One region of the Cupriavidus sp. C2SS-8b genome, then DNA from elsewhere that is predicted to be linked to it. Evidence: predicted binding sites of a transcription regulator. Region 1 holds the regulator's gene; each other region holds the start of a gene.

Region 1 (10,228 bases):
TAACGGAAACGCGGCCCTGCAAGATCAGTTCTTCCATTTCGCGGCGCGAGCCCAGGCCGCCTTCAGCCAGGACCTTATGCAGCTTCGGCGCATCGTCGTCCGCGGACAGTTCGCGCACCGGCTTGGCCTTGGTGCGGGGGATAACCGTATCTTCCTGGTCGTACTGATCCGAGATAACGAAGCGGAACAAGTCCTCGCTGCTCGCGGCCGCCTTCTCGGGACCAGCCGGCCCCTTCCGTTGCGGCTGCCCACCCTTGCGCGGACCCTGCTGCCGACCCGTCGACTGGGCGTCGCCTTCCGGCGTGGCCCTGGCAGTGCGCTGGCCCTGCGGCTTGCGCTTGCGGCCTGCCTGCTCGCCCTTGTCGCCGCGTTCCTGTCCAGCTTGGCCGCCTTCCCGGGCCGGCGCATTTTCCGCCCGGTTCGGTTTGCGCTTGCCGCGGCCACGCTGGGCCGCACGACCGCCGGGTTCGCCGGCAGGCCTGCTCTCGCCCGCATCAGCCTGGGCGCCAGACTCGGCTCCTTCGGCGCGATTGCCGTCTCGGTCCTGCCCGCCCTGCCGGCGCGAAGCCACCAGGTTGCGCAAGCCGCGTCTCAGCCCTTTCCGGCGCGGCGCCGTATCGGTGCCTGACCCGGATTCTGCTGCGCCGTCGGCAGCCGGTGTCCCGGCTGACCGGGTGTCTTGTTCAACGGAATCAGACAAAGTATTCACTATCGGATGTTGCATATGGTTCAGTTGGGCACGCGCTCATCATCGTGCTCGCTCGCGTGCGGCGGCGCAGTATCGTCGCCGGATGAATTGCCGCTGGATGAATTGCCGCCTTCCTGGTTGTCCGGCGTGCTTTCGGCATGGAAGCCATTTGCCTCGGTCACAGCCGACGCGAGATCTGCCACGTGCATGGCGTCGGCGCTGGCCTGCTCGACGGCCCCGGCCTCGTCAGCGGGTTCGCCGCCAGCAGCCGGAGCCGCGCCGGCAAGCTTGGCGGCATCGATCGACTCACCAGCCGGCGTAACCGGCTCCGGCTCAGGGAAGGCCTCTTCGTCGCCGGCCACCGGCAGCGCCGTTGCCATCTCTTCAAAATCGATTGCCTGCTGGTCCAGCAGTGCCGCCTGCGATTGCGCCTGGGCGTCTTCGAGCGGAGGCAGCTCATCCAGCGTACGCAAACCCAGATCGTCCAGGAAAGCCTTGGTGGTCGCATAGAGCGCCGGTCGTCCTGGTACATCGCGGTGGCCGATGACCTCGATCCAGCCGCGGTCTTCCAGTTTCTTGACCACCTCCGTGCTAACCGTCACACCACGGATTTCCTCGATGTCGCCACGCGTTACCGGCTGACGATAAGCAATGATCGCCAACGTTTCCATGACGGCCCGCGAATACTTGGGAGGCTTCTCGGGATTGAGCCGATCGAGGTATTCCCGCATCTCAGGCCGGCTCTGGAAACGCCAGCCGCTGGCCAGTGCCACCAACTCGACCCCGCGCTGGCGCCAGTCCTGGCGCAACTCATCAAGCAGGACCCGGACAGTGTCCGCGCCGACATCGTCTGCAAACAGACGACGCAGGTCGCTCACGCGCAAGGGCTCCTGCGCACAGATCAGCGCAGTCTCGAGGACGATCTTCGCCTCTTGGGTATTCATGTTGGGTGTGCAGCCTGTCTTTGCACCTGCTCAGGGACGAATCCGGAGCCCTGGACATTGTGGATTCAACGGTGCGATTGCCACCGCCATCTCATCGCGCAGCAAACCCGAAAGCGTTTCGCTTCGAGACCGTGCACCTTCTTTTGCTTCGATTTGCCGGGTGTGTTCCAGCAGGAGATTGCCCGGTCACCGGCAAGTACCAGTGCACGAACCTCTTGCACGCGCCCACATGGGCGGACATGGCTTCCGGCGAACGTCCGCCTGGGCCGCAAGAAAAACGAATATCGGGATCAGGGCCAGCAATGACCGCACCTCGGTCGCAGAGCCAGCCGGACTTTTGAACAGATATTATGAACCGGATGGACTGCGGAAGGGTTCGGCGCCGAAATGTCGGCTCATTGCCCGAAACCCCGGACGCGCCCCTTTTTTGGAAGGGCTGCCAGGCGCCGCTCGGAAACACGCCGCGCGATACCGCAATGCAGGCGATTGTATGGCATTCCCGCATCCGCCTGCAACCACCGCGCACTCCCGCGCCCTCACGGTGGCTTCAAAACACCAGGCAGAAACCATGCTCGGCCAGCGAATGTGGCAATAACACCGCTCGACCGATTCCCAGGCCGCCGAAGACCATGACCGCCAATCCAGCCCCCATCCTGACCCAACGGCGGCGCGCCCAAGCGCGCAGCAGCCCCGAAAAGCTGGATAGCGCCAGCAAATTCGGTAACGTGCCAAGCCCGAACGCGCCCATTACCAGTGCTCCCGAGGGCGCATTGCCGGCCAGTAACGCGAGGGCAAGCGCACCGTAGACCATGCCACAGGGCACGAGCCCCCACGCCATGCCCATGCCATAGCGGCGCACCAGACCACCGCTTCGCGCCGCCGTCGCCGGAGTTTTGCGGCGAAGCCGGCCGAAGCTTCCGGCAATGGCGGCCCCCGCGCGCGCGCCAAACCTTTCCAGCCACACGATGGAAAACGCTTCGCCGCGTATCAGGCGCCAGCCAGATACCAGCAGCATGGCGCTCCCGGCGCCGAATAGCCACCGTTGAACGGGCAGGTAATCCTGACGCCAGGCCGTCGCCCCCACCGCCCCCAGCATCGCACCGAGCAGCATGTAGGTGGAAATCCGGCCGACATGCATCACCAGCAACTCCAGGAGCCAGTCTTGGGGACGCCGCACCACGGCAATCGGCACGCCCGCGGCGCGCTGCTCGACTGCGAGGGCAACGCCACCGCACATGGCAGCGCAATGAAAGCCCCCCAGCAAGGCAAGCATGAAAACACTGAGAAGCACACCAAAAGTCAATTGCAACTCCCTACCGCATCACATCGCGCGTTAAAATGCATGCATTGCGCCCTCGCCGCTCATTCCTTGCAGGTTCCAATTGCTAACATCCATCCCCGTCACCGAGATGTCGCCCCGTTGCTCCACTTGCGGCATGGGGCAACTGTGCCTGCCGGTGGGCATGAGCCAGCAGGATCTGCAAAAGATGGATACCCTGGTGCAAGAGCGCGTCCGTGTCCACAAGGGCGAAACCCTGTACCGCATGGGCGATCCGCTGACTGCGGTTTATGCCATTCGCTTCGGCACCCTGAAGACGCATGTCACCACGGAAGACGGCCGCTCGCAAATCACCGGCTTCCATTTGCCTGGCGAAGTGGTCGGCCTCGACGGCCTGGGTGAAATGCAGCACGCCTCGGATGCCACCGCGCTTGAAGACACGGAAGTATGCGTCGTACGCATGGCCGATCTTCAGGCGCTGTCCATGGATCTGCCATCGCTGCAGCAGCAGTTCCTGCGACTGATGGGTAAGGAAATATCGCATGATCAACTCATGCTCGTCACGCTGGGGTCCATGCGTGCCGAAGAGCGCCTTGCCGCGTTCCTGATCAACCTGTCAGAGCGCCTGTCCGCACGCGGGTATTCGTCGACCGAGTTCGTCATGCGCATGAGCCGGGAAGAAATCGGCAGCTATCTCGGATTGAAACTCGAAACGGTCAGCCGACTGTTCTCGCGATTCGCCGAGGCCGGCCTGATCCAGATCCGTCAACGCCACGTCAAGCTCGTCGACATGGAAGGCATCAAGCAAGTCTACAGCCGCTCCTGCTGAGGCGGTCTGACCGCCTTGTCTGGCAAGGCGGTCCGCTTCAGCCCAATCACTCCAGTTCGTCCGTTTCGCTGAGCTTCGTCGGCATGGTGTAGAGCGTCAGTCCGCTGGACAACGCGCAGAATACCCAGGCCAGCAAGAACCCGATCGTATAGATAGCCTCTCGCGACGCCTCGATCGGCTGGCCGAAGAAATTCAGATCTCCGGGATCCACCACAGAAAACACCGTTGCCGTGGCCACCCCGGCCATCAGGAACGCCGGCCACAGTACCCACATCAGCCAGCGCAGCCTCATGGCCGCCTCGCTTGCGGTGCCTTGGCATTGCCAGGGATCCCTTCCGCCTTCTCGACGACCAGGCCATGCCGGGACACGCCTTCGACCACCGGCCGGTCAGGATGGGTGGAAGCCAGCCAGATGGTCACGCCGCAAGCCACTATGGCCAGCAACGGGCCGCTCATCAGCAGCCACGGCCACGGCTCCTTCCACCACGGATTGCTTTCTTGCATCGTCTTGCCCCCTTCGTCGGCGCCTCACCGAGGCGCTCGCGGTTGGACCGGCACAGCGCCAATGCGCTGCACCGCCCTTAGCATCACAAATTGCGCGGCACGATGAAACTGGTAGATTGCCTGATTTGCGCACTACCCTGCCCCGAACCTTCGCTTGTCACCGTCACGCTGATCTTGTGCGTACCTTGCGCGGCATCGTCGATCGGCACGCGAATCCGGATCGGCACCAGCTTGTTCGACGTCGGCGCCAGGGCCTTCGCGTCGGGATCGTACTCGACCGTCAGGTTCTTCAGATCGTCACTTTCGGCCCGCACGCTGATGCGCATGGGTGCCTCGGTGGTGTTGATCAACTGCAGTCGATAGACGTTCTCGATCCAGCGTCCATCCACCTCACGCCCCAACGCCCCGCGATCGCGGATGATGTCGACCTTCAACGGCGTGCGCAGCGCTAGCGACGCCACGAAACCCGCCACCATCACCAGCCAGATGACCGAGTAGATGATGGTCCGCGGCCGCACCAGCCGCTTGCGGGCCACCGCGGCTGACAGTGCCTTGCGCATGGCGTTCTCGGACGTGTACCGGATCAGCCCGCGCGGGTAGTCCATCTTGTCCATGACCTGATTGCAGGCATCGATGCAGGCGCCGCAACCAATGCACTCGTACTGCAGCCCGTCACGGATATCAATGCCTGTCGGACACACCTGCACGCAAATGCTGCAGTTGACGCAGTCACCAAGCCCGGCCTGATGATGATCCACCTTGCGCGACCGGCTCCCGCGCGGCTCGCCGCGCCCGACGTCGTAGGTCACCACATAGGTGTCCCGATCGACCATCACACTCTGGAATCGCGCATACGGGCACATGTACTTGCACACCTGCTCGCGCATGAAGCCCGCATTGCCCCACGTCGCGAAGGCGTAAAAGAGCATCCAGAACGCCTGCCACGGCCCCAGCGAGAAGCTCAGGACCTGACCGCCAAGCTCGCGTATCGGCGCGAAGTAACCAATGAACGTGAAGCCCGTCCACAGCGCGACCAGTATCCACAGCGAGTGCTTGGTCGCCTTCAGGCGAAATTTGCGCAAGCTCCACGGATCGCCATCCAGACGGATCCGCGCGAAACGGTCGCCTTCGACATGCCGCTCGATCCACATGAATATTTCGGTGTAGACCGTCTGTGGACACGCATAGCCACAGAAGAGCCGCCCCGCAATGGCCGTGAACAAGAACAGCGCCAGCGCGGAGATCACCAGCAGGACGGCAAGATAGATGACATCCTGCGGCCAAAGCACCAGTCCGAAGATATAGAACTTGCGGGCGCCAAGGTCGAACAGCACGGCCTGTCTGCCATTCCATTGCAGCCAGGGCGTGCCGTAGTAGATGAGCTGGGTCAGGAGTACCATCCAGACCCGCCAGTTGGAGAACGCGCCCGTCACCGAGCGGGGGTATATCTTGCGTCGAACCTCGTAGAGCGTTTCGTCGGAGGATTCGACAGGCGACGACGCCGGCCCTTGCGGGCCGGCCGTGCGGGCCAGAGGTTCTGTCCCGGGGGCGTTCATGCGCGCGCTCCTTCAGACGCCATGGCGCACCCCGTGCCTGAGTCGGTGATCATTGTCCTGAGCCTCCGGTATTGGAAAGGCCCCAGACATAGGCCGTCAGCATACGGATACGCTCCGGCGTCAGGATCTCTTCGTGCGCCGGCATGTGGTTGTTGTGGCCCTTCAGGATGGCCTCGACAATACTGCCCTCCGAACTGCCATACAGCCACACGTTATCGGACAGGTTCGGCGCGCCGAGGGCCTGATTGCCCTTGCCGGTCGCACCATGGCACGCCGCACAGGTGGACTTGAACGTGCTCTCGCCGCGCGATGCCCGGATCGGGTCGAACGACAGGCCCGACAACGATCGCACATATTGCGCCACATCCGCTGCGAGCTTGCCATCGATGGTCGAGGCAAACGGCGGCATCATGCCATTGCGGCCCTTCGTGATGGTCTGCTGGATCGTCTCGGGTTCACCGCCATAGAGCCAGTCGTGGTCCGTCAGGTTCGGAAAGCCCCGGCTGCCGCGTGCGTCCGAGCCATGGCATTGCGCGCAGTAGTTCAGGAACAGGCGCTGGCCAATCTCGCGGGCCTGGGGGTCTGCTGCCACCTGCTTGACGTCCATATTCAGGTATTTGGCGTAGACATCGTGCTGCAGCTTTTCCTGTGCCTGCTGATGCGCGGCCAGTTCGACTTGCGTCGAAGTTTTCAACACGCCCGCATACGAGCCGAGTCCAGGATAGAGGACCAGGTAGACCAGGCCGAAGATACAGGCCAGCAGGAACATCCACATCCACCAGCGTGGCAACGGGTTGTTCAGCTCGCGCAGATCGCCGTCCCAGACATGGCCGGTGTCATCACCGGCGTTGGCAACCTTGGTGACCTTGCGTTGGGAAAAAAGCAGCCACACGCACCAGACGATGCCGACGAGCGCGATGGCAGCGATGTAGTAGCTCCAGAAATCGGAAAAGAAATCGCTCATGACTAGGTATTCCGGCTCGATGTTGTGTGGGTCTCGTCAGGCAGTGCGAACGGCAGCATGGCGGACTCCTGGTTGGCGGCTTGCCGGCCATTCGACCAGGCCCACCAGCAGATGCCCAGGAACACGACCATCGACACGACCGTGGCAAAAGCAGTCAGCATCGCCATGACTTACTCCTTCGCGGGCGCGGCTGCGGCCGCGTCCACACGCACATTGCGACGGTTGGTGCCCAATCCTTGCAGGTAGGCGACCAGCGCATCTTCTTCGCTCTTGTCCTTGAGCTCTTCAGGCGCCTTGGCGATTTCCGCCTCGGTGTACGGCACACCCAGTCGCACCAGTGCGCGCATGCGGGCCTGGATATCATCGGTCGGCAGTTGAGCCTTTTCGAGCCACGGATAGGACGGCATCACCGATTCCGGCACGACATCGCGCGGATTGCGCAGGTGAATGCGTTGCCAGTCATCGGAGTAGCGGCCACCGACGCGCGCCAGGTCGGGCCCGGTGCGCTTGGAGCCCCACAGGAACGGATGGTCGTAGACCGATTCACCCGCCGTCGAGAAATGGCCATAGCGCTCGGTCTCGGCCTGCAGCGTACGGACCTGCTGCGAATGGCAGCCGACACAACCCTCGCGGATGTAGATATCGCGGCCCATCAGCCGAAGCGGCGAATACGGCTTGATCCCGACATCGGGCTTGGTGGTGGAATGCTGGAAGAACAGCGGCACGATCTGCACCAGGCCGGCAATGCTGACCACCAGGATCGTGCAGATGATCAGCCAGCCGATGTTCTTCTCCAGCGTTTCGTGGGAAAAGAAGCTTTGTTTTTCGGACATCGTTTCTATCCTGATGGATCAATGGGCAGAGGCAGGAATGCTGGCCGGGATCGGCGCATCCACTGCACGCTTGCCGATGATGGTTTTCGCGACGTTATAGGCCATCAGCAGCATGCCGGACAGGAAGCAGATGCCGCCCAGCAGACGGATCAGGTAGAACGGGTACTTGGCCTTGACCGCTTCAACGAACGCGTAGGTCAGCGTGCCGTCCGGCTGCGTGGCGCGCCACATCAACCCTTCCATCACACCGGCGATCCACATCGAAGCGATATAGAGCACCACGCCGATGGTGGCGATCCAGAAATGCCACTCGATCAGCCGCACGCTGTACATCTGTTTCTCGCCGAACAGGCGCGGAATCAGGTAGTAGAGCGAGCCGATCGAAATCATCGCCACCCAGCCCAGCGCGCCCGAGTGCACGTGACCAATCGTCCAGTCCGTGTAGTGCGAGAGCGCGTTGACGGTCTTGATCGACATCATCGAGCCTTCGAACGTGGCCATGCCATAGAACGACAGCGCCACCACCAGGAATTTCAGGATCGGGTCGGTGCGCAGCTTGTGCCAGGCGCCCGACAGCGTCATGATGCCGTTGATCATGCCGCCCCAGGACGGAGCCAGCAGAATCAGCGAGAACACCATGCCCAGCGACTGTGCCCAGTCAGGCAGCGCGGTGTACTGCAGGTGGTGGGGGCCGGCCCACATGTACGTGAAGTTCAGCGCCCAGAAGTGGACGATCGACAGGCGATACGAATAGATGGGCCGTTCCGCCTGCTTCGGGATGAAGTAGTACATCATGCCAAGGAAGCTGGTGGTCAGGAAGAAGCCCACGGCGTTATGGCCGTACCACCACTGGATCATCGCGTCCTGCACGCCGGCATAAGCGGAATAGGACTTCCACATCGACACCGGCATTTCGATGTTGTTGACGATGTGCAGGATGGCAATGGTCAGGATGTACGCGCCGAAGAACCAGTTGGCAACGTAGATATGCCGGGTCTTGCGCTTGACGATGGTGCCGAAGAAGACCACGGCGTAGGCCACCCAGACGGCCGTGATCAGCAAGTCGATCGGCCATTCCAGTTCGGCGTATTCCTTCGAGCTGGTGATACCCAGCGGCAGCGTGATAGCCGCCGCGACGATCACCAGTTGCCAGCCCCAGAACGTAAAGGCAGCAAGCGGACCGCAGAACAGGCGCGCCTGGCAAGTACGCTGCACGACGTAGTACGACGTCGCAAACAGCGCGCTGCCGCCAAAGGCGAAGATCACCGCATTGGTATGCAGCGGTCGCAGTCGGCCGAACGACAGCCATGGCGTGTTGAAGTTGAGATCCGGCCAGATCAGCTGTGCTGCGAGCAGCACGCCGACGGCCATGCCGACGATCCCCCAGACTACCGTCATGACAGCGAACTGCCTTACGACGCCGTAATTGAAGGTGTCGACGCGTGAAGACGCGGCTGAGACATCCATTCAGACCCCCACATAAGAAAAATAAAACCTGATTGACGTTGTGACTTTATGGAACCAGCGCGTTTGCCGCGTTGATCTTTATCAAGTTGCACAGGCAGCCCATGAACCTATCTCTGCATTGCAAGTCGACGGCACCCCTTCAGGGCTTGTCGTTATCCAGCAAAATGGCCTCCCCGGGCCGGTCAAGATCGTCGTACTGGCCGGCATGCAGGGCCCACCAGAGCGCACCGGCGATGACAACGACAAGAACAAGGCTCATGGGCACCAGCAGGTACAGCGTTTCCATTCCTAGACTCCGTTTCCGCCCGCACGCAGCAGGCGCCAGGCGTTCGCCACCACGAGCAGCGAGGACACCGACATGCCGATGCCGGCCATCCATGCCGTAACAAAACCCGTCGCCGCCAACGGGATGGCCACCACGTTGTAGAAGAAGGCCCAGCCAAGGTTCTGCCGCACCACGCGGCGCGTCTGCCGCGCCAGCGCGATTGCCCGAGCGATTTCCGTGACGTTTCCGTGCGTCAGGACAGCGTCGGCCCCTGCTTGCGCAAGCGGAGCGCCGCTGCCGATGGCAACCGATACCTGCGCCTGCGCCAGCACCGGCGCGTCATTGATGCCATCCCCTACGGCCAGCACCACGGCACCTTCACGCTGGAGTTGTGCGACATATTCACGCTTGCCTTCGGGGGAAACGGCGCCGCGGGCCCGCACCATGCCGAAGTGCGACGCCCACCACTGCACGGTCTCGATGCTGTCGCCGCTGACCAGGTGGCAACGCGCCCCCTGCCGGCGCAGCGCCTCAAGAAGTTGCGGCGTCGATTCACGGGCCTGGTCGGACAGCTCGAATACAGCCAGCACGCCGTCTTCCGTGCCCAGCCAAACTTGCGTGGCGCCAGGATTTCGAGAGAGGTCCGCGTCCCGTGCCGATGCCTTGACGCATGGCCCGGCGATCCCGGCCACGAAGGCGGCTCGCCCCAGCCGGAATCGTTTGCCGTCAATGTCGGCCTGTACGCCCTGACCGGGCACATTGAGCACGGCGGTGGCTGGGAGGGCGCCCCCACCGATATCAGCCTTGCCGGCCGCGCCGACCAGCGCCCTGCCGATCGGATGCTCGCTACCCGCTTCCAGCGCCGCCGCCAGTGCAAGGCATTGGGCGGCTGGCATGGC
Region 2 (10,228 bases), on a different replicon from region 1:
ACCAGCATATACGTGAGTGCGTACTTAGCCGCCGGCGGCATCGGCTTGTCCCAGCCGAACACACCGGCGCGATGCGACACCGCGGCCAGGCCGAACTCGGAGAACGCCACGCGCTCCAGTTCCACGTAGGCGGGATGCTTGTGCACCAGCTGCTGGTCGATGCCGCTGCGGGTGCGGTGCGTTAGCGTGGGCGGGTTCTGGTCGGCGAGCATGGCCAGCTCGTCCAGCACTCCACCGGCCAGTTCGCCCATGCGCTCCAGGTGGGGCTGCAGCACGTTCAGCAGGTCCGCCGGCAGGTACAGCGGCAGCAGCGCGCGCAGTTCCGGGTCGGCGGTATAGAGACTGCCGCCCTGGCGGTCGGGCACCGGGTGTTCGGCCTGCGGGGCCACCGATTGGGCGTGGGCTTGGGGTGCGGCCGGGGGTGCGGTATAGCGCACAGCACTGGTCATGAAGGTCTCCTGGGATTGGCCTGGCCCGCCTTCCGCCCTGCTGGCTTGCCGGCGCGCGGACCTGTGTGCACCCATTATTGGATTCCCATGGATTCGCGTCTAATTCTAAAATTGGCTCGATCAATATGTTTTTTATATCGCCATGGAATTCCGACACCTGCGCTACTTCCTGGTCCTCGCCGAGGAGCTGCACTTCGGCCGCGCGGCGAAGCGCCTGTCCATCTCGCAGCCGCCGCTGTCGCTCAATATCCAGCAGCTGGAGGCCTCGGTCGGCGCAAAGCTGTTCGAGCGCGACAGCCGGGGCGTGCGGCTGACGGCGGCCGGGCGGGCCTTCCGCGAATCGGCCACCGCACTGCTGGCGCAGGCCGAAGCGGCCCGCGTGCTGGCGCGCGACATCGAGGCTGGCGCGGTCGGGCGGCTGCGCGTGGGCTTTGTCGGGTCGATGCTGTACCGGGGCCTGCCGCAGTACCTGCGCGACTTCCAGGCGAGCTTCCCGGGCATCCAGGTGGCGCTGACCGAGCTCAACTCGCAGGAACAGATCGACGCCCTGCTGCACAACGAACTCGACGCCGGCTTCGTCCACACGGGGCGCCTGCCGGACGAGTTGAGCGCGGTGCTGGTCCACCGCGAGCCCTTTGTCTGCTGCCTGCCGCAGGACCATGCGCTGGCGGCGCAGGCCGACGTGGCACTGGCCGACCTGCGCGCAGAACCCTTCGTGCTGTTCTCGCGCAAGGCTTCGCCCGACTATTACAGCCGGATCTTCGAAATGTGCGCGGCATGCGGCTTCTATCCGCAGATCCGGCACGAGGTGCGCCACTGGCTGTCGGTGGTGTCGCTGGTGTCGCAGGGGATGGGCGTGGCCGTCGTGCCGGCCGCCCTGGCAAGATCCGGCATGGCCGGGGCAGCGTTCCGGCCGCTCGCGGATGCGGCGGGGGTGCCGTCGGAGGTCTACTGCGCATGGAAGGCTGCGCCTGACCATCCGGCCCGGGATCATTTCGTGGCGATGGTGCGGACGGCCACGGCCGGGCTGACCTGAACGGATCCGAATCCACAAAGAAAAAGCCACCGGTCCAGAGACAGGTGGCTGTGAAGTACGCGTGGAACGGGGTGTTCAGCGTGATTGCAGCTTACATGCCGGACTTTGTCGCACCAATAACACAAATGTAGTAATCGAAGCCGCCTCCGCCGTTCGGAACATGACGCCAGAGCCCCGTGATTTCTCGGGCGCCCCATTCCCCCGCCCGCGCGCCGCGCGGAAGCCTCCCGCCGTGTCGATTTCAGTCCCACCCTTTGCCACTACGCGGCATTCTGTGCTATCCACTCGCCTTGCCTGTCGCGCCTTGCGCCGACATGATGCTCCAATTGAGATACAATGAAAACGATTTTCATTTACGTACCCTGGCGGGATCGCGCCGTCCGCGCGGCGGTCGGCCGCGCCTTCGGACTGGAAGCATGATGCAGTTGTCTGAACTTCCACGGCGCACGCCCGCCGTAGTGCAATCGGTGGCCGACGCCACGCCCGGTGACCCGGTGGCGCGCCGCCTGCGCGAACTCGGCTTTGTCCCTGGCGAGGTGGTGCAAGTGATCGCATTCGGCCCTTTCGGCATGGATCCACTCGTGGCGCAGGTCGGCTTCACGCGCTTCGCGCTGCGCCGTTCCGAGGCCGCACGCATCGGCGTCGAAGTCGTCAGCGCCACCGTTACCAGCATTGCTGCGGCCAGCGAGGCCGCCGGCCAGCCTGATACCAAGGCGGCTCAACGCTCCGCCTGAGCTTCTTCCCGACTATGTCTGCAGCTCCCTCTTCTTCCGGCTTGCCTTCTGCATTGCGCATTGCACTGGTGGGCAATCCCAACTGCGGCAAGACCGCGTTGTTCAACCGCCTGACCGGCAGCCGCCAGAAGGTGGCGAACTATGCCGGCGTGACGGTGGAACGCAAGGAAGGCTTCTTCGTTTCGCCGGCTGGCAGGCAGATCCGCATCCTGGACCTGCCGGGCGCGTACAGCCTGCACGCGGCCAGCCTCGACGAGGCCATCACACGCGACATCTGCATGGGCAAGCGCCCGGGCGAGCCGAAGCCCGACCTGCTGGTCTCGGTCGTCGACGCCACCAACCTGCGCCTGCACCTGCGCTTCGTGCTGGAGCTGCGCCGGCTGGGCCTGCCCATGGTGGTGGTGCTCAATATGAGCGATGCGGCGGCGCGGCGCGGCATCCATATCGACCGCGACAAGCTCGCGGCCACGCTCGGCGTACCCGTCGTGGAGACCGTGGCGATCAAGCGCGAAGGCGCCGCGGCGCTGCTCGGCGTGCTCGATGGCACGCTGCCGCCCGCGCCGCCGGCGCTGCCGCCGGCCGATGACCTCGACGTGCATGCCGAGGTCAACCGGCTGCTGCAGGCCGCGGTGTCGATGCCCGCGCGCACCGCCGCGCTGGACGACCAGCTTGACCGCATCGTGCTGCATCCGGTGCTGGGCCTGCTGCTGCTGGCCGTGCTGCTGTTCCTGATGTTCCAGGCCGTGTTCTCGTGGGCCGCGCCGCTGATGGACGGCCTCGAAGGCGGGGTGCACTGGATCGGCGAGATGATCGGCGCACAACTGCCCGACGGCATGCTCAAAAGCCTGCTGGTGGACGGCCTGATCGCTGGCCTGGGCAGTGTGATCGTGTTCCTGCCGCAGATCCTGATCCTGTTCCTGTTCATCCTGACGCTCGAAGAGTCCGGCTACCTGCCGCGCGCGGCCTTCCTGCTGGACCGGCTGATGATGGGCGCCGGGCTGTCGGGCCGCTCCTTCATTCCGCTGTTGTCGAGCTTCGCTTGCGCGATCCCCGGCATCATGGCCACGCGGACCATCCAGGACCCGCGCGACCGGCTCACCACCATCCTGGTGGCGCCGCTGATGACGTGCTCGGCGCGCTTGCCCGTCTATGCGCTGCTGATCGGCGCATTCATCCCGCAACGCACGGTGATGGGGCTGTTCAACCTGCAGGGGCTGGTGCTGTTCGCGCTGTACGTGGCGGGCATCGTCAGCGCGCTGGCGGTGGCCTACGCGCTCAAGTATTTCCGCCGCGACCGCACCGACCATCCGCTGCTGATGGAACTGCCGTCGTACCGCATTCCGAACCCGCGCGACGTGGCGCTGGGGCTGTGGGAGCGTGCCCGTATCTTCCTGGCGCGCGTCGGCAAGGTGATCCTGGCGCTGACCGTGCTGCTGTGGTTCCTGGCCACGTTCCCGGCACCGCCGGCGGGCGCGACGGGGCCGGCCATCGACTACAGCTTCGCGGGCATGATCGGCAAGGCGCTCGAGCATGTATTCGCGCCGGTGGGCTTCAACTGGCAGATCTGCATTGCGCTGGTGCCGGGGCTGGCGGCGCGCGAGGTGGCCGTGGGCGCGCTGGCAACGGTCTACGCGCTGTCCGGCAGCGATGACGCCGTGACGGCGCAGCTGGCCCCGATGATCGCGCAGCAGTGGTCGCTGGCCACCGCGCTTGCCCTGCTGGCCTGGTACGTGTTCGCGCCGCAGTGCATCTCCACGCTGGCGGTGATCCGCCGCGAGACCAACTCGTGGAAGGTGATGGCGGCGTCGGCCGCCTACCTGGCCGGCCTGGGCTACCTGGCCGCGTTCATCACCTACCGCGTCGCCCTGCTGTTCAGCTGACGCCATGAGCCTCTACCACGCCGTCGAATCCCTGCTGGTCCCGCTGATCGTGCTGGCCTGCGCGGTGTCAGTGGCGGCCCGCTACGCGCCGCGCACGCGCGAACGCCTGAAGGCCGGACTGGCCGCGCGCCTCGGCGGCCCGGCGGCCACCGGCTGGCGCGCACGGCTGGTGCGCCGGCTGGCCCCGCAGGCCGCGGCCGGCTGCGCCAGCGGCTGCGACGACGGCGGCTGCAACACCTGCGCCTCCAATTCCGCGAGCCCCCGGGGCATGCCGGACAAACCCGCCGAACAAGTCATTCAGCTGGTACGCAAGCGCTGATTCGGGCGCTCTGGCGCGCGTTTCTCTCCTTCGGATCGCTACGCAGAAACGGGTACGCTCGCACCCTTTTGCCGCCTTCGCGACCACTCTCCCGCCTTTCGTGACATGCCCTATGGGGCCCATATCGCACGCCTGTCGAGGCGATGGATCCTTTGCGCCCATGCACGCAGAAACGGGTACGCTTGCGGCGCCGCGCAGGGCAACTTCGCTCGATCTTCTGTTCCGCAAGCACGCAAAAGCGCACGCGCGATGCCATTGGAAATGCGCCGCGATGATAGTCTCGCGAGCACGCAGAAACGGGTACGCTCGACCACCCTGCGCATCGAATAGCCGGGCCGGAAAAGCAGAACGCCCTCCTGCGGAGGGCGCTCGGGACCGCGGGACAACACGCCCGCGTTGAGGGCTACTTGACGGTACCGACCAGCTTCACCGTCATGAGCTTGCCGTCCGCAACGTTGGTGCAGCTGACGGTCAGCGTGAAGTCGCCGGTGGCCGTCGGTGACACGTTGCGCTGGTTATCACCGCTACCCGGCGACAGCGTGACCGGTCCGTTGGCGACCCAGGTCCAGCCCGTGCAGGCCGTCGAAGGCTGGTCATTGCCGAAGTTCTTCAGGCCCACGGTGACCGGGATGGGGATGCCGATCATCGTCAGCGTCAGCGGTTGCTGGACGTCAGGCATCAGCGCCCACTCGGGGTTCTCCACAACGCTAAGGCTAGCCGTTGGCTTCGCCGCCAGCTTGGTGCTGACCGCGGTGACCGTGAGCGTGCCCTGCACCGGACCGGCGCCCTTGGCCAGGCTGGTGCTGACCGTCACGTCATGCGTACCCGCGGCTTCCGCGGCGGACAGGCTCGACGATGTCGGCACATAGGTCCAGGCCCCGTCGAAGTCCGCGGTCACATCCTGGTCGTCGTTGCGCAGCACGCGGGCGGTGAAGCTGGCCGGATAGGTGCTGAGCACCTGCAGCGCATTGACCGGGTCGCCGTTGTGCGTAGTGACCACGCGGTACGTCGCCGTGCCATTCTTCTGCACCGTGACGAAGATCACGCCGCCGAGCGGGCGGCCATCCGGCGCCGTCACCGACACCGACACGTTGGCCGTGGCGGCAGCGGTGGTGGAACTGTTGCTGGCCTTCAGCGTTGCACTGTTCAGCGCCGGCGTGACCTGTACCGCGGTGCCGCTGCTGGTCCACGCCCAGCCGCTTCCGTTCGCCGACACGTCGTTGCCGTTGTTGTCGACCAGCGATACCTTGACCGGCAGCGTCTGCCCATCGGTCATCGACAATGAGGTATTCGGGACCGACAGGCTATAGGTCGTGGCCGAGGCCGGCACCACGGTGATGGTCGCCGACTGCGCCGGCAGTTGCACGGTGGAGTTGTCGGCGGCCTTGACCGTGGCCACTACCTGCACGGTGGTCGTACCGGGATTGACGCCGGTCACCACCGCGCCGCCGACCGTAGCCGTGCTGCCCACGACCGAGGCCACGGCGTTGTCGGCCGAGGTCCAGGCGAAGCTGGTGGACGCGGTCACGTCGTTGCCGCTGTTGTCGACGGCCACCGCGCTGAGGGTCAGCGTGCGGCCGACGCCGACTTCGGCCGAGGTCACGTTCAGTTTTGCCGTATAGCTGACGGCGGGCGTCGCCGTGGGCGTGGTGCTGCTGCCCGAGCTTCCGCCTCCGCCCCCGCACGCCGCGACGAGAAGTGTCGCCGCCGCGCACACGAGCCCGCCAAGCCAGGTCCTTGCCGTCATGATTCCTCCCCGTTTGCCGTTTGCTTTTTCCCGCGCTACCAGACTAGGCGCAATGGCTGCGCCGCTGTACCGGCCAGACGATTGAGCGCCGGCGTACATAATCGACAAGGCCTAATCCTTTCGCCGAGCCCGCGCTAGCCGCGACGCGCACGGTGCGATGGATGGCTACGCGCGGGACAGACATCCCATCCCTTTGGCTCAGAGGACATTCCCGCATGCGACGCACTGCGACGATCCGTGACGCGCGGTCTCGATCGTGACAATCGGTTGGGAACAGATCGGAAGGAAGGTGCGGCAGCGCAGGACAGGCAAAGAAAACCGGTGTGCCCCGCCCCCACGGGACACACCCGGAAAGACGTCCTTGCGGACGCCCACGACATGCCTGGAACCGGCCGCGACTGCGGCCATGACGCAAAGGTTAAGGCGAGCCCCGCGGCCGCGCCACGAATAAATCCGCATGTATTTAGAAGCCGTGCTGTGTGCCGCGGGGCCGCGCTGTGGCGCCATCGCTACGACCCTACTTCCGATAGGGTCTCCCTTGTCTTCGGTCAATGTCCTGTCCCGGCTGCTCGGCCAAACTGGCTCCCGATTTCTTACCAGACCAAAGCAAAAAGCCATGAACAAGATCTCTCTCCGGACCCGGGTCGCTCGCACCACCAGCACCGCCATCGCCGCACTTGCCATGTTCGGCGCCGTTTCCGCGCCCGCCTTCGCCGCCGATGGCGAAACCCAGGGCAACTGGATGGTTCGCCTGCGCGCGACTTACCTGGACATGGCCGACAAGTCGGATGCCATTCCGGCACTGGGCGTACCGTCGGACGCGATCACGGTCAACAACAAGTGGATCCCCGAACTCGACGTCACCTACTTCTTCACACGCAACATCGCCGCTGAACTGGTGCTGACCGTGCCGCAGAAGCAGGACGTCTACCTGAATGGCAACAAGATCGGCACCTTCAAGCACCTGCCGCCCACGCTGCTGGTGCAGTACCACTTCCTGCCGGAAGGCACCTTCCGTCCGTACGTCGGCGCGGGCCTGAACTTCACGCGCATCTGGGGCACCGACATCGCCAACAATACGCTGCAGCTGGACAACTGGAGCGTGGCACCGGCCCTGCAGATCGGCATGGACTACAAGCTGACCAAGAACTGGTTCCTGAATGCCGACGTCAAGAAGGTCTGGCTGGCCAGCAACGTGAAGGCCGGCGGCGTCAATGTCTCCAAGGTCAACCTGGATCCGTGGCTGTTCAGCATGGGTGTGGGTTACCGGTTCTGATCCGGGGTTTGCCCCAAGGAAAAAAGGCCAGCGCTTCAGGCGCTGGCTTTTTTTTTTGGTTCTTCGGCGAATTGCGGGGACGTCGTGCTTGACAGGCGCTGCTGTTTCGCCGGCGTAGCCGGCGACTCACTTTCTTGTCCAAGCGACAAGAAAGTAAGCAAAGAAACGCGTCGCTTGCCCTAACGGGCGAATATTGATCGTAGTGTGCTGAGGGTGTTGTACGGGTACTCGCTTCAGAGTCTGCCCGGCTGCCTGCCGCGTGGTGCGCGTCCGTATGCAGGCTCTCCAACAATGATTGAACCAGCCCCGAACCTGTCCGTGGCCCGACACTGCGAGCGATATCGCATCATCGCCTTCGGCTGCTGCGCGGCTCAGTAGTTGGCAGGCGGGACGACATCAACGGCGCAGAGGCCGGTGCTTCCCTTTCCCCTCTGCCATTCCCCTTCGGTTTTCACCGAGTGCGCGCAGCGCAGCCGTAGGCGTCCTACCGATGGCGGGGTTAGGAGGAGCCACCAAGTAATCCGGGTTCGCTCATCTGAGGTGTCTATCCTGATCATCTACGCGGCAGGCAGTGTGGCTATGCCCTGTACCGTCTTTACCCATCGGGCCGTTCGTCGACCACGTAAACGCGCTTCTTGGTGACTTCTTGTCGCTTGGACAAGAAGATACTCGCCGGCTACGCCGGCGAAACAGCGGCGCCAGCCAAGCACGCCGTCCCCGCAATCTAAGAACTTTTTTGGGTTCACCGGCCGCCAATTCAGCGAAACGCCGGCTCGTCAAAGCTCCGCAACTTGCGCGAATGCAGCTGTTCAACGCCGTTCTCGCGCAAAATGCGCACCGCTTCCAGGCCGATGGTCATATGCTGGCTGACCCGCTGGCGATAGAACGCATTGGCCATGCCGCGCAGCTTGAGCTCGCCGTGCAACGGCTTGTCCGACACGCACAGCAAGGTGCCATAGGGCACGCGCAGGCGGAAGCCGTTGGCCGCCACAGTCGCGCTTTCCATGTCGATGGCGATCGCGCGCGACTGGTTGAAGCGCGCATACAGCGCCTTCGATTTCAGCTCCCAGTTGCGGTCGTCGGTGGACACCACCGTACCCGTGCGCATGCGCGTCTTCATCTCGCCGCCCGACAGCCCGGTAATGCGCGCCACCGCTTCCTGCAGCGCCACCTGGATCTCCGCGATCGGCGGCACCGGCACCCACGGCGGCAGGTCATGGTCGAGCACGTGGTCGTCACGCACATAGGCGTGGGCGAGCACGTAATCGCCAAGCTGCTGCGAGCGCCGCAGGCCGCCGCAATGGCCCACCATCATCCAGCAGTGCGGACGCAGCACGGCCAGGTGGTCGGTCATGGTCTTGGCATTTGACGGGCCCACGCCGATGTTGACCAGCGTCACGCCGAGCTTGTCGTCGCGCACCAGGTGATAGGCCGGCATCTGCGGCAGCGCACGCGGGCGGTCGGCGTCGTCGGGCTCGGCCGCGCCAAGCTCCTGCACCACGTCGCCGGGCTCGACAAAGCGCGCGTACCCGCCGCCGTCGCTGCTGGCCATCAGCGAGCGGCCGAGCGCGATAAATTCGTCGACGTAGCGCTGGTAGTTGGTGAACAGCACGAAGCGCTGGAAATGCTGGGGCGCGGTGCCGGTGTAGTGGTACAGGCGCTGCAAGGCCAGGTCCACGCGCTCGGCCGGGAACAGCGACAGCGGCCACGCTTCGCCGGGCACCGGCTCGAACGTGCCATTGGCAATGGCATCGTCGATGCGGCTCAGCTCCGGCAGCACGAACGACACTTCGAGTTCGCGCGCCTGGGTGTAGCTGATGTCGGTGGTGGAAGCTTCGATCACGAACGGCAGCGGAATCGGCCTGCGGCTCAGGCCCACCACCACGGGCACGCGGTGGTAGCGCATCAGCCGTTCGATCTGGTCGCGGTAGTAATCGGCGAGCAGGTCCGGGCGCGTCACCGTGGTGCCATAGACCCCGGGATAGGCCACCGTGCCCCATGATGGCCGGCTGTCGGTCACCATGGTTTCGATGTTCACGGAGATGCCCAGGTACGGGTAGCACGCGTGGGCCGCCGAGGGCAGCGGCTTGCCCGTGGCGAACGCATCGAAGCGCGCGCGCACCGCGCTCACCGAAGCGTTGTAGATCTCGCGGATCCGGGCCAGCGCCGCGTCGGCGTCGGAGAACTCAGCCAACTGATCGGCCGGGTGGGCAGAAGAGAAGATGGGGGCGTTCATGCCAGCCATCATACCGCGCGGCAGCGCCAGCGGCGCGGCCACCGCGTGCGTGCGGTGGCAAATTGACGTGCCTGCCCCCGCTCGCTACACTCCGCCAATTGCGCGGCCGGGCTTCCCGTGCCGTACTCGACTCGCGGCGCCCCTGGCAGGGGGCTGCGATGGGCCGTACATGCGTTTGCTAGGGGAGCCGCCGATGGAAATCCGTAATCTGTTGCCTGGAGAGGTCGAAGCCGCCAGGCAGCTACTGATCGCCAACGGCTGGAACAACCGCGTAGGCAGCGCCGAACGCTTCGCCCGCCTGGTCGCAAATTCGCAGCATGTGGCCGTGGCCGTCGACAAGGGTGAAATCGTCGGCTTCGCGCGCGCGCTTTGCGATGACGTCTCCGATGGCTTCCTGTCGATGGTCGTCGTCGCACCCAGCCATCGCCGCCAGGGCATCGGCCGGGCGCTGGTGCGCCAGGTCATGGGCAACGATCCCGACATCATCTGGGTCCTGCGCGCCGCGCGCTCGTCCGAAGCGGCGTTCTTCGGCCAGCTCGGCTTCACGCCGT
Region 3 (10,228 bases), on a different replicon from region 1:
GCGATGATAGGAAGGCGTTTCCGCAACGTCCTTGATCCGCGCCAACAATGCCGGCGTGGCGGGGCTTTCCGGCCGTTTCGGAGGGCCGTCGAGGACTTTGCCGCAGTAGAGTAGGAAAACTCCTAATGGATATTCAGAAACTACAGATTGTTCTGCGGGTACACGTCAATAGAATTGAATTTAAGGTTTTCGTGATTTGATTTCCGTAGCCAATCCAATTGACTAGGAGCCACCTCCGAAGAGTCGCCGGAAACCTTTCCCTGAAATTCCATCTTCCGAGGCGCCCACCATGACCCTGACAACCTGTCCGACACCGCCTGATTCGATCCCGTGCTGTGCCGGCTGCTCCATGGCGCGCTTCTGCTTGCTTGGCGAGCGTGCGCCCGGCGGCATCGAACTGGCCGACAGGCTCGCCCAGCGCGTGATTCGATTGCGCAAGGGCGAGCCGCTGTATCTGCTTGGCGATGCGGTGGCGGCCCTGTTCGCGATCCGCGTGGGTACGATCAAGACGCACGTCGCCACGGAAGACGGACGCACGCAGGTGGTCGGATTCCATTTCCCTGGCGAAATGGTCGGCCTGGACAGTATCGGCCGCCGCCAGTACGCCTCTTATGCGACGGCGCTGGAAGACACCAAGGTTTGCATGATCCCCATGGATACGCTGCGCACGCGGGCGGCGAGCACGCCGATCTTCGCCAGCCGGGTGTTCCTGGCACTGGACCGCCACGCGCACCGGACGCGTGCCTTGCAGACCCTGCTGGCGCTGATGACGGCGGAAGAGCGCCTGGTGACGTTCCTGCTGTGGATCTCCGAAGGACAGTCGGCGCGCGGCTTTTCATCGAGCGAATTCATCCTTCGCATGAGTCGCGAAGAAATCGGCAGTTATATCGGCCTGACGCTCGAGACGGTCAGCCGTCAGTTTTCCCGGCTTGCGGAAGGCGGACTGATCCGGGTCAAGCACCGCAGCGTGGTGCTGGTCGACAAGGCAGGGCTGCGCGCCATTGCCGCCCGTCCGGCGATCTCTGCCGTAGGGCCTGTTGCCACCGGCCGGCGCGCGGGTGGGCAGCGCGTGCCGGCGCAGGGAACGGGAGCCTTGGTGTCCGCTCAACCGTGGACGGCGCGGGTCTTGCCCCAGTCCGCGGCCGGCACCCGGCACGCTGACGGTGTGAAGATAATTCCTTTCGCTTGGGAGGCCGGCAATGGACAGCAGTGACCTGGTAGGTGAGATCAAGGACGTGAACCTGGCCTATCTGCTGCTGGTGCAGCGGCTGATGCGCCAGAACGAGCCCGAGGCCCTGTTGCGGCTCGGCCTGCGCAAAGAGGTGGCGCAGGCACTGCTGGCGTTGACGCCGGCGCAATTACTGGGGCTTGCGCGCTCGAGCATGGTGCTGTGCCGCTTCCGCCTTGACAACTGTTCATTGCTCGAAGCGCTGGCGGGCATCCGGCCGCGGCACGAGCTGTGCAATATGCATACGGCCATCGTGCTGGCCGCGCAAGCCCTGGAGGAGGGACGATGAAAAACACCGCGCAATCGGCACCGGCGCGCAGTGCACTGCAGGATGCCAGCGACACCCAGCTTGCGATCGAACTGATCGGCCTGGGAGCCCGGCCCCAGGTCGTGGAAGCGGAAGTGGCGCTGTCACGCAGCCGCGTGTACCGGCTGTATCGGGAGCTGACGGGGGGATCCCCGCCAAAGGGCATGCTGCCGTTCTCGGCCGACTGGTTCGTGACCTGGCGCCCCAACGCGCACGCGTCGTACCTGCTGAACGTCCATGAGTTCATGCAGCAGCGGGCGGGGCTGCGGGGCATACGCGCAGTGCTCAACAGCTACCGCGTCTATGCGGGCCATATGCGCGCCAGCGACGAGGCGTGCCTGATCAGCTTCACGCGCTTCTGGACGCTGGTGCGCTTTCGCGAAGGAGGGCTGCTGCAGTTGTCCACGTGCCGTTGCTGCGGCGGCCGCTTTGTCACGCATGCCCATGAACCGCAGGGCTCGTTTATCTGCAGCCTGTGCGAGCCCCCATCACGCGTGCGCCGCGGGACGCGCCGCCCGGCGCCGAGCAGGGTGGCGGAACCTGCCTCGCCCGGCCTTGGCAGCCTGCCCCCCGCCATGGGGCAGGCATTCGGCATGGTGCCCGTCCTATGAGCGCAGCGGTACGATCGCGATTGCCCCCGGCATCGCTGCTACTGGATACACGCCCGGAAGTCCGGGTCGCCCCACTGACACCGGAGGCCCAATGACAGTCAATGGAACCAGCCACCCCGAGACACTGCTGCTGCCGGCGCGTGCCGGCGCATCGCACCGGCTCGGACCGACCATGCACCCGATCACGCGCACGGAGTTCCTCGGGCCCACAAGATCGCGCGACATCGTCAACGCGTTGGGTGGCGACGAGGAGCGGGAACGATGCGTACAGGTTGGCCTGGAGGTGCTGGAAAGCGCCGGCCACAAGCCGGTCCGCACCGTGATCACCACGGGACCGGGCCGGTGGATCAGCCTGGATTTCTATCTTGACGCCGACTGCGGAACCTGCTGCGAACTGGACGGTGCGCTGCAGACCCGACTGGCCGAATGCATCACCAGCGTACTGCCGCCGGGGCTGTCCCTGGGCATCCGTCCGCTGGTGGAGTACGCGCGCCACGCAGGCGTGCAGGACGACCATGGCACCGCCGAGCACTTGCGCGCCTGCGCGCGCGACCTGTTGCTGCGCGACGGAGAGATGAACCAGCGCTTGTCGGTGGTCTGTGCCTACCTGTCCGCGATGTATGAGGCGCGCGCCGCGGCGGGCCGCCTCGGCTATCTCGACCAGAGCTTGCTGGAGGATGGCCAGGAGGCCCTGAGCTGGCGGCTGCGGCGGCATCGCAGCGTAGAAGGGCGCGCCCTGGCCCAGCGGCTGGAGCGGCTGTCGCACGCTGCCGAAGGCGCGCTCTATGAGTTTGGCACCCGCTTCACTTTCGAGAGCGCGTCGTACCAGTTCGAGCTGATGCGGCGCTTCCACGAGCAGCTCGAACGGTTCCGCAAGACCTGCCTGCCGGGCGCCGGCGACTGGGCCGACCTGACCCGCACCGTGGCCTGCGCCAACGGCAAACGCTGAACGCGCGGAGGTGGGCTTCGTTCAGATGCCCGCCATGCAGGTGTACTTGATCACCAGGTAGTCCTCGATCCCGTAGTGCGAGCCCTCGCGGCCCACGCCGGACTGCTTCACGCCACCAAACGGCGCGACCTCGTTCGAAATCAGCCCGGTGTTCACGCCGACCATGCCGTACTCGAGCCGTTCCGAGACACGCCAGACGCGGCCAAGATCGCGCGCATAGAAATAGCTGGCCAGGCCGAACTCCGTGTCGTTGGCCATGGCCACGACATCGTCTTCGGTCTTGAAGCGAAACAGCGGCGCCAGCGGGCCAAAGGTTTCCTCACGCGCCACCAGCATGCCGGGCGCGACGTCGGCCAGGATGGTCGGCTCGAAGAACGTGTGGCCAAGCGCGTGCCGGTGGCCGCCCTCCAGCACGCGCGCGCCCTTGCCAAGGGCGTCGGCAATATGCTCTTCGACCTTGGCCACGGCCTTCTCGTCGATCAGCGGCCCGATGCGCACGCCTTCGTCCATGCCATTGCCGACTTTCAGCCTGGCGACCGCCGCGACCAGCTTCTCGGCAAACGCGTCGTAGACCTTGTCCTGGACGTAGATCCGGTTGGCGCAGACGCAGGTCTGGCCCGCGTTCCGGTACTTGGAGATGATGGCGCCTTCGACCGCGGCATCCAGGTCGGCATCATCGAACACGATAAAGGGCGCATTGCCGCCGAGTTCCATCGATACCTTCTTGATGGTAGATGCGGTCTGCGCCATCAGCACGCGGCCGACTTCGGTGGAGCCCGTGAAGGTCAGCTTGCGCACCAGTGGGTTGCTGCTCAGTTCACCGCCGATGGCACTAGCCGACCCGGTTACCACGGACAGCACCCCGGCCGGGATGCCGGCGCGTTCCGCCAGCACGGCAAGCGCCAGCGCGGTCAGCGGGGTTTGCGACGCCGGCTTGACCACCATGGTGCAGCCGGCGGCCAATGCCGGGCCGGCCTTGCGGGTGATCATGGCCGCCGGAAAATTCCACGGCGTGATCGCCGCGCACACGCCCACCGGTTCCTTGGTCACGACAATGCGCTGCGTGCTGATCGGCGCCGGAATCGTTTCCCCGTAGACGCGCTTGCCTTCCTCGGCAAACCATTCGATGAACGACGCCGCATAGGCGATCTCGCCCTTGGCCTCGGCAAACGGCTTGCCTTGCTCGGCGGTCATGATGCGGGCCAGGTCATCCTGGTTGGCCAGGATCAGTTCGAACCACTTGCGCAGCAACGCCGAGCGCTCCTTGGCTACGCGCGCGCGCCAGGCCGGCAGCGCGCGGTTGGCGGCTTCGACAGCCTGCCGGGCTTCCGCGGCGCCGAGCTGCGGCACCTGCGCCACGCGTTCGCCGGTGGCGGGGTTGGTCACGTCAATGTGGCGTTCGCCGTCGATCCAGCGTCCGTCGAGATAGCACTGCTGGCGCAGCAGGGTGGGGTCTTGGAGCTTCAGCATGGTCGTTCGTCCATTGAAAAGACTGCCGGGAGGGGTTGGCGCGATTCAGGCATTGTAATCGCCGCCAGACATGGTGGCGGGCTGGCCCGGCGTAGCGCTTGCGATGCTTTGTGGTGTGAGGGAGTTGTGGATGGCTAGTGCAAGCCCGGCCCGGAACTGCCCGGATGCCATCGTTCATGCATGGATCGCGCCACCACGGCGGAACATGGATGCGGGATAGCCTCGCCGATCGGCGACGGCGGGAGCGAAGCTATAGAAGTTGAGACGGTGTGCTGGCTGTGATCGCGCTAACGCAAATCAACCGCCTTGGGTTGATCGGGCTCGATGCCCCAATCGCCAAATTCCAGCCAGTCATCGCCGAGCAGTTCGGCGGGATGTTGGGTGCGGCTGGACCCATTGCCACAGCCCATGGCGTCGACCGGGCAATACTTGTCGCAACCCCAGCAGATGCGTTCGGGATGGCTTGGGTGGATCGGGAATTTCTTTGCCATGATGCGGTCGGGGCGGGACGCTGTGCCGGTGCAACGAAAATGTTGCGATCAGTATGGCGCGCCGGGCGGCTACATGGTTTGCCGAAGATCAAGTCCGGCGAGGGGCGGGGTAGCGCCTTCAGCGTGAAGGCGCGTGACGGCTCAGAAAGCAAGGGCTTGGGCGGCCAGCTTCATCAGCACGCCGCTGCCGAGGCAGAGCATCACCCACCCGCCCAGGATCAGTGCATTGTCACGAAGGGTCATGATTACCTCCAGTTTCGGTGGATGAGCGGGGGTGTGTTTCAGGCGTGCGCGCCGTCGCTATAAGGATCGAAGCCGCGCGCCGGGCTGCTCGAAACACCGCCGCGATCAAGGCCGGCCACTGTACGGGCGCCGTCGATGTACGGATCTGCCGTCCGGAACTGGTAGCCGTAGCGGTCGCCGGAGTGGGTGTCGGCCACAATGCGGGCACCATCGCTGTACGGATTGGCATTGCCGACGCGGAACTCGTAGCCGTATCGGTCTCCGGCATGGGTGCTCGTCGACGGGGCTGCGTACGCCGTGCCGACGGCGGCAGCGAGCGAAAAGAGGAGGGCGGATGCAACGGTACGGACAACGATAGCGCGCGACATGATGATCTCCGATTTGGTTGAATTTTTCAGAACGATTGCTTTTGAGGTGTGTCGTTCATGTACGGAAATATAGGCCGGAAGCCGCGGTCTATTCGAGGCTAGATTAGGGCTAATGATTCAATAAATTTGAACAATCGGTGTGGCTGTGGATGAGCGAGCCCGGATTACTCTCCTGCTAATCCCGCCATCGGGAGGACGCCTACGGCTGCGCTGCGCGCACTCAGTCAAGACAGAGGGAAGGTAAGAAACGGAAGCACCGGCGTCAGCGTGGTTGATGACTCCGACTGACCGACTTGTGAGCCGCGTAGCAGCCGAAGGCGATGATGCGATAACGGTGGCAGTGTCGGGCCACGGACAGGTTCGGGGCTGGTTCAATCATTGCTGGAGAGCCTGCAGGCGGACGCGCACCACGCGGCAGGCAGCGGGGCAGACTCTGAAGCGAGTACCCGTACGAAATTCTTCGCACACTACGATCAATATTCGCCCGTTAGGGCAAGTAAACGCGTTTCTTGGTTACTTCTTGTCGCTTGGACAAGAAGTGACTCGCCGGCTACGCCGGCGAAACAGCCGCGTCTGCCAAGCACGACGTCCCCGCAATCCGCCAAAGAACCAAAAAAAAGCCGGAGCCGGCATCTGGATGCCAACCTCCGGCTTCAGGCAGGCACCTGGCGGCGCCTGCGGGATCGGATGTGCCGATCAGGCCTGGACCGATGCCAGGGCCGCGTTCAGCGTCTTGCTCGGGCGCATGATGGCGGACAGCTTTTCAGCGTCCGGCATGTAGTAGCCGCCGATGTCCACGGGCTTGCCTTGTACGTCCGACAGTTCGCCAATAATGGTCTTCTCATTTTCGGTGAGCTGCCTGGCGAGCGGCGCGAACGTCGCGGCCAGGCCGGCGTCTTCGGTTTGCGCGGCGAGTTCCTGGGCCCAGTACATGGCCAGGTAGAACTGGCTGCCACGGTTGTCGAGTTGGCCGGTCTTGGGCGACGGGCTCTTGGCGTTGTCCAGCAGCTTGCCGGTCGCTGCGTCCAGCGTCTTGGCCAGGACCTTGGCCTTGTCGTTGCCCGACTTGATGCCCAGCTCTTCGAGCGACACGGCCAGCGCCAGGAATTCACCGAGCGAGTCCCAGCGCAGGTGGTTTTCTTCCACGAGTTGTTGCACATGCTTCGGCGCCGAACCGCCTGCGCCGGTTTCGTACATGCCGCCACCGGCCATCAGCGGGACGATCGACAGCATCTTGGCGCTGGTGCCCAGTTCCATGATCGGGAACAGGTCGGTCAGGTAGTCGCGCAGGATGTTGCCGGTCACCGAAATGGTATCCAGACCGCGGATCACGCGCTCGAGCGTGTAACGCATGGCGCGAACCTGCGACATGATCTGGATGTCGAGACCCTTGGTGTCGTAGTCCTTCAGGTAGGTTTCGACCTTCTTGATCAGCTCGGCCTCGTGCGGACGGTACGCATCCAGCCAGAACACGGCCGGCATGCCCGAGTTGCGCGCGCGCGTGACGGCCAGCTTGACCCAGTCGCGGATCGGGGCGTCCTTGACCTGGCACATGCGCCAGATGTCGCCCTGCTCGACCTGCTGCGTCAGCGCCGTCAGCACTTCGCCGGTGGCGTTGTCGACGATGCGGGCTTCGCCGTCTTCGGCGATCTCGAAGGTCTTGTCGTGCGAGCCGTACTCTTCAGCCTTCTGCGCCATCAGGCCCACGTTCGGCACGGTGCCCATCGTGACCGGATCAAAGGCGCCGTTGGTCTTGCAGAAGTTGATGATTTCCTGATAGATGCGGGCGAAGGTCGATTCCGGGATCAGGCACTTGGTGTCCTTGGTGCGGCCATCGGCGCCCCACATCTTGCCGCCGATCCGGATCATGGCCGGCATCGAGGCGTCGACGATCACGTCGTTCGGCGCGTGCAGGTTCGAAATGCCCTTGGCCGAGTCCACCATTGCCAGTTCCGGACGATGTTCGTGGCACGCGTGCATGTCACGGATGACTTCTTCCTTCTTGGATTCCGGCAGCGTTTCGATCTTGGTGTACAGGTCCACCAGGCCGTTATTGACGTTCACGCCCAGTTCGTCGAACAGCTTCTGGTGTTTGGCGAAAGCGTCCTTGTAGAAGACCTTGACGGCGTGGCCGAACACGATCGGGTGCGACACCTTCATCATCGTCGCCTTGACGTGCAGGCTCAGCATGACGCCGGTCTTGCGCGCGTCTTCCATCTGGTCTTCGTAGAAGGCCAGCAGGGCCTTCTTGCTCATGAACATGCTGTCGACGATCTCGCCCGCCAGCAGCGAAACTTTCGGCTTGAGCACGATGGTCTTGCCGCTCTTGGTCAGCAGTTCCATGCGCACTTCACGCGCCTTGTCCAGGGTGATGGACTTTTCGCCGTGGTAGAAGTCGCCGTGCTTCATATGGGCCACGTGCGTGCGCGAGGCCATGCTCCACTCGCCCATGCTGTGCGGATGCTTGCGCGCGTAGTTCTTGACGGCGGCCGGGGCGCGGCGGTCGGAGTTGCCCTCGCGCAGGACCGGGTTCACGGCGCTGCCCAGGCACTTGGAGTAGCGCTTCTGGATGGCCTTCTCTTCCTCGGTCTTCGGGTCTTCGGGGTAATCCGGAATCTTGTAGCCCTTGCCCTGCAGTTCCTTGATGGCGCTCATCAGCTGGAACACCGATGCGCTGATGTTCGGCAGCTTGATGATGTTGGTGTCGTCCAGCTGGGTCAGGCGGCCCAGTTCGGCGAGGTTGTCCGGCACGCGCTGCTCTTCGCTCAGGAACTCGGGGAACTCGCCCAGGATACGGCCGGCCACCGAGATGTCGCTGGTCGTGACTTCAACGCCGGCCGGCTTGGTGAACGTGCGGATGATGGGTAGGAAAGCACTGGTCGCCAGCAGGGGGGCTTCGTCAGTCAGGGTGTAAATGATGGTGGGTTGCTGCGTACTCATTGCTTGCCTCTTGATCGGGGGGATGTCAAAGAATAGAACCACGCGCCGGCGGCTGGACCAATCAGCCCTCCGGCAAACACAGAATTTTGCCTGACTTTGCTTTCGGGCGGCTGACTTCCAGCGCATTTCTTGCGCGGGAATCGCCAATTTGCCCAATTTTGGTGCGAAAATCGCGTGGCAATCAGGTCACTTCCGATAGTCGCGGCGGAATTTTCGCGTTCGCGCCGTCTGGGCCGGAATATTTTAGGCCCTGCAGGTGTTTACCCGTAGGGTCGTCCGGCGCATCCACTGCCGGAGGACTATGCTGAGGTCGTGGGCCCCCGGCGCCACGGCGCTGGCCGACACTGGAGAAAGGTCATGCAATTCCGAAATGGCAGTTGGCTGGCAGCCGCCGCGCTCGTGCTGAGCGCGTGCGCAACCCTGCAGCCGGTCGAGACCGGCCAGAAGATGATCGGCAGCACGCAGGCCAGCGTGCGCGATGCCTTTGGCCAGCCTACGGAGACCTTTACGCTCAATGAGGGCAGCAGCCGCTGGATCTACTCGAAGCAGCCGCTGGGCTTCGCGGTGTACGCGGCCGACTTCGATGCCGGCGGCAAGCTGACGAACTTTCGCCAGATGCTGACGGAGGAGGAGATCTACAGCGCGCGTCCCGGCGTCTGGACCAAGCGCGATGTCGCCGAACGCTTCGGCTCGCCGCGTGAGCCGGTGCAGTATTACCCGTTGATGAAGCGCGAGGCGTGGTCGTACCGTCTCTACGTCGCCGGTTACCAGCCCGCGCACTTCAGCGCCTATTTCGATGACCGGGGCGTACTGGACCGCACCATGATCATCGTGGACCCGCTGGGCGGCGATTCCCGCGACGGCAGCAAGTAAAGCCGGCTACGCGTCCGGGTCGAATCCTCCGGCACCAGGCCAGCCGCCGGGTGCGGGCGCCGGCAGCCAGCCGTCCGGTTTGCGTGCAATTTTTGTTTTATATTTGCGGTCTTTCAGTAATTCTCTCCATCGCCCTCCAATAATCACAGTCGCCTTTCCAGCCATTCGACACCGAAATGACAGTGATATGACAGGGACTGACAGCTAATCGACAGCATCCCGTGCGGAAAATCGCGCAGAATATCGCGTCGGAATGACCTACCGTCATTTATCAATTTTTCTGATTACGTATTGTCGAGATCCGCGTACTCGCCGCAGGCGTCCGAGTTGTTGCGCATACTCAGCAAACGCTGAAAACGGACGCCGGCGAGACTGGCACCCATGAAAATCTCCCGTTATGGAGATATTTTGGATGTCCTATTTCATGTCCTGTTGAGATAACAATGGCGCTGATATACCTTTAGCGCCATTCCGATAATTCCACTGTTTCAGGAAAGTCATGGCGGCCAGGATTACCTCCTGCCGTGGACGAGTATTGCCATCGCCATATGGCAGAGGCATCGACGCCATCGGATAACACTGGACTGCCCACCTCGCTCATCCATGCCCCGTTACCACCAGATCTACGTGGCACTGCGCCACCAGATTGTGAGCGGTCTCTACGACAGGACCGGCTTGCCCCCCGAACTGAGGCTGATGGAGCAATACCAGGTGGCGCGGGTAACGGTGCGCCGCGCCATCATCGAGC

The links. The regulator FNR, encoded in region 1, switches genes on or off when oxygen is low (the NO sensors DNR and NnrR bind a similar motif). The targets are predictions, from matches to a motif close to TTGATNNNNATCAA.
Region 2: ACIGJB_RS28575 (OmpW/AlkL family protein) is a predicted target of FNR. The motif match lies at 6,704-6,717, and genes of this name have one in related genera.
Region 3: ACIGJB_RS21765 (DUF3079 domain-containing protein) is a predicted target of FNR. The motif match lies at 5,135-5,148, and genes of this name have one in related genera.

Annotation. Positions count from the first base shown of each region.
Region 1 is NZ_CP172716.1:2,134,272-2,144,499, forward strand. Features, by position in the region: gene rluB (23S rRNA pseudouridine(2605) synthase RluB) at 1-724, opposite strand, end outside; gene scpB (SMC-Scp complex subunit ScpB) at 730-1,632, opposite strand; gene ACIGJB_RS09885 (sulfite exporter TauE/SafE family protein) at 2,180-2,935, opposite strand; gene fnr (fumarate/nitrate reduction transcriptional regulator Fnr) at 3,015-3,740, shown strand; gene ACIGJB_RS09895 (hypothetical protein) at 3,787-4,032, opposite strand; gene ACIGJB_RS09900 (FixH family protein) at 4,029-4,244, opposite strand; gene ccoG (cytochrome c oxidase accessory protein CcoG) at 4,328-5,800, opposite strand; gene ccoP (cytochrome-c oxidase, cbb3-type subunit III) at 5,850-6,764, opposite strand; gene ACIGJB_RS09915 (cbb3-type cytochrome oxidase subunit 3) at 6,767-6,931, opposite strand; gene ccoO (cytochrome-c oxidase, cbb3-type subunit II) at 6,935-7,597, opposite strand; gene ccoN (cytochrome-c oxidase, cbb3-type subunit I) at 7,616-9,064, opposite strand; gene ccoS (cbb3-type cytochrome oxidase assembly protein CcoS) at 9,204-9,350, opposite strand; gene ACIGJB_RS09935 (heavy metal translocating P-type ATPase) at 9,353-10,228, opposite strand, start outside.
Region 2 is NZ_CP172717.1:2,566,271-2,576,498, forward strand. Features, by position in the region: gene ACIGJB_RS28545 (acyl-CoA dehydrogenase family protein) at 1-449, opposite strand, end outside; gene ACIGJB_RS28550 (LysR family transcriptional regulator) at 592-1,485, shown strand; gene ACIGJB_RS28555 (FeoA family protein) at 1,905-2,219, shown strand; gene feoB (ferrous iron transport protein B) at 2,234-4,099, shown strand; gene ACIGJB_RS28565 (DUF6587 family protein) at 4,104-4,418, shown strand; gene ACIGJB_RS28570 (hypothetical protein) at 4,822-6,165, opposite strand; gene ACIGJB_RS28575 (OmpW/AlkL family protein) at 6,782-7,441, shown strand; gene ACIGJB_RS28580 (AMP nucleosidase) at 8,199-9,686, opposite strand; gene ACIGJB_RS28585 (GNAT family N-acetyltransferase) at 9,871-10,228, shown strand, end outside.
Region 3 is NZ_CP172717.1:1,049,152-1,059,379, forward strand. Features, by position in the region: gene ACIGJB_RS21740 (helix-turn-helix domain-containing protein) at 290-1,213, shown strand; gene flhD (flagellar transcriptional regulator FlhD) at 1,200-1,517, shown strand; gene flhC (flagellar transcriptional regulator FlhC) at 1,514-2,146, shown strand; gene ACIGJB_RS21755 (hypothetical protein) at 2,238-3,095, shown strand; gene gabD (NADP-dependent succinate-semialdehyde dehydrogenase) at 3,117-4,565, opposite strand; gene ACIGJB_RS21765 (DUF3079 domain-containing protein) at 4,853-5,056, opposite strand; gene ACIGJB_RS21770 (hypothetical protein) at 5,338-5,667, opposite strand; gene ACIGJB_RS21775 (NADP-dependent isocitrate dehydrogenase) at 6,364-8,607, opposite strand; gene ACIGJB_RS21780 (hypothetical protein) at 8,965-9,480, shown strand; gene ACIGJB_RS21785 (GntR family transcriptional regulator) at 10,084-10,228, shown strand, end outside.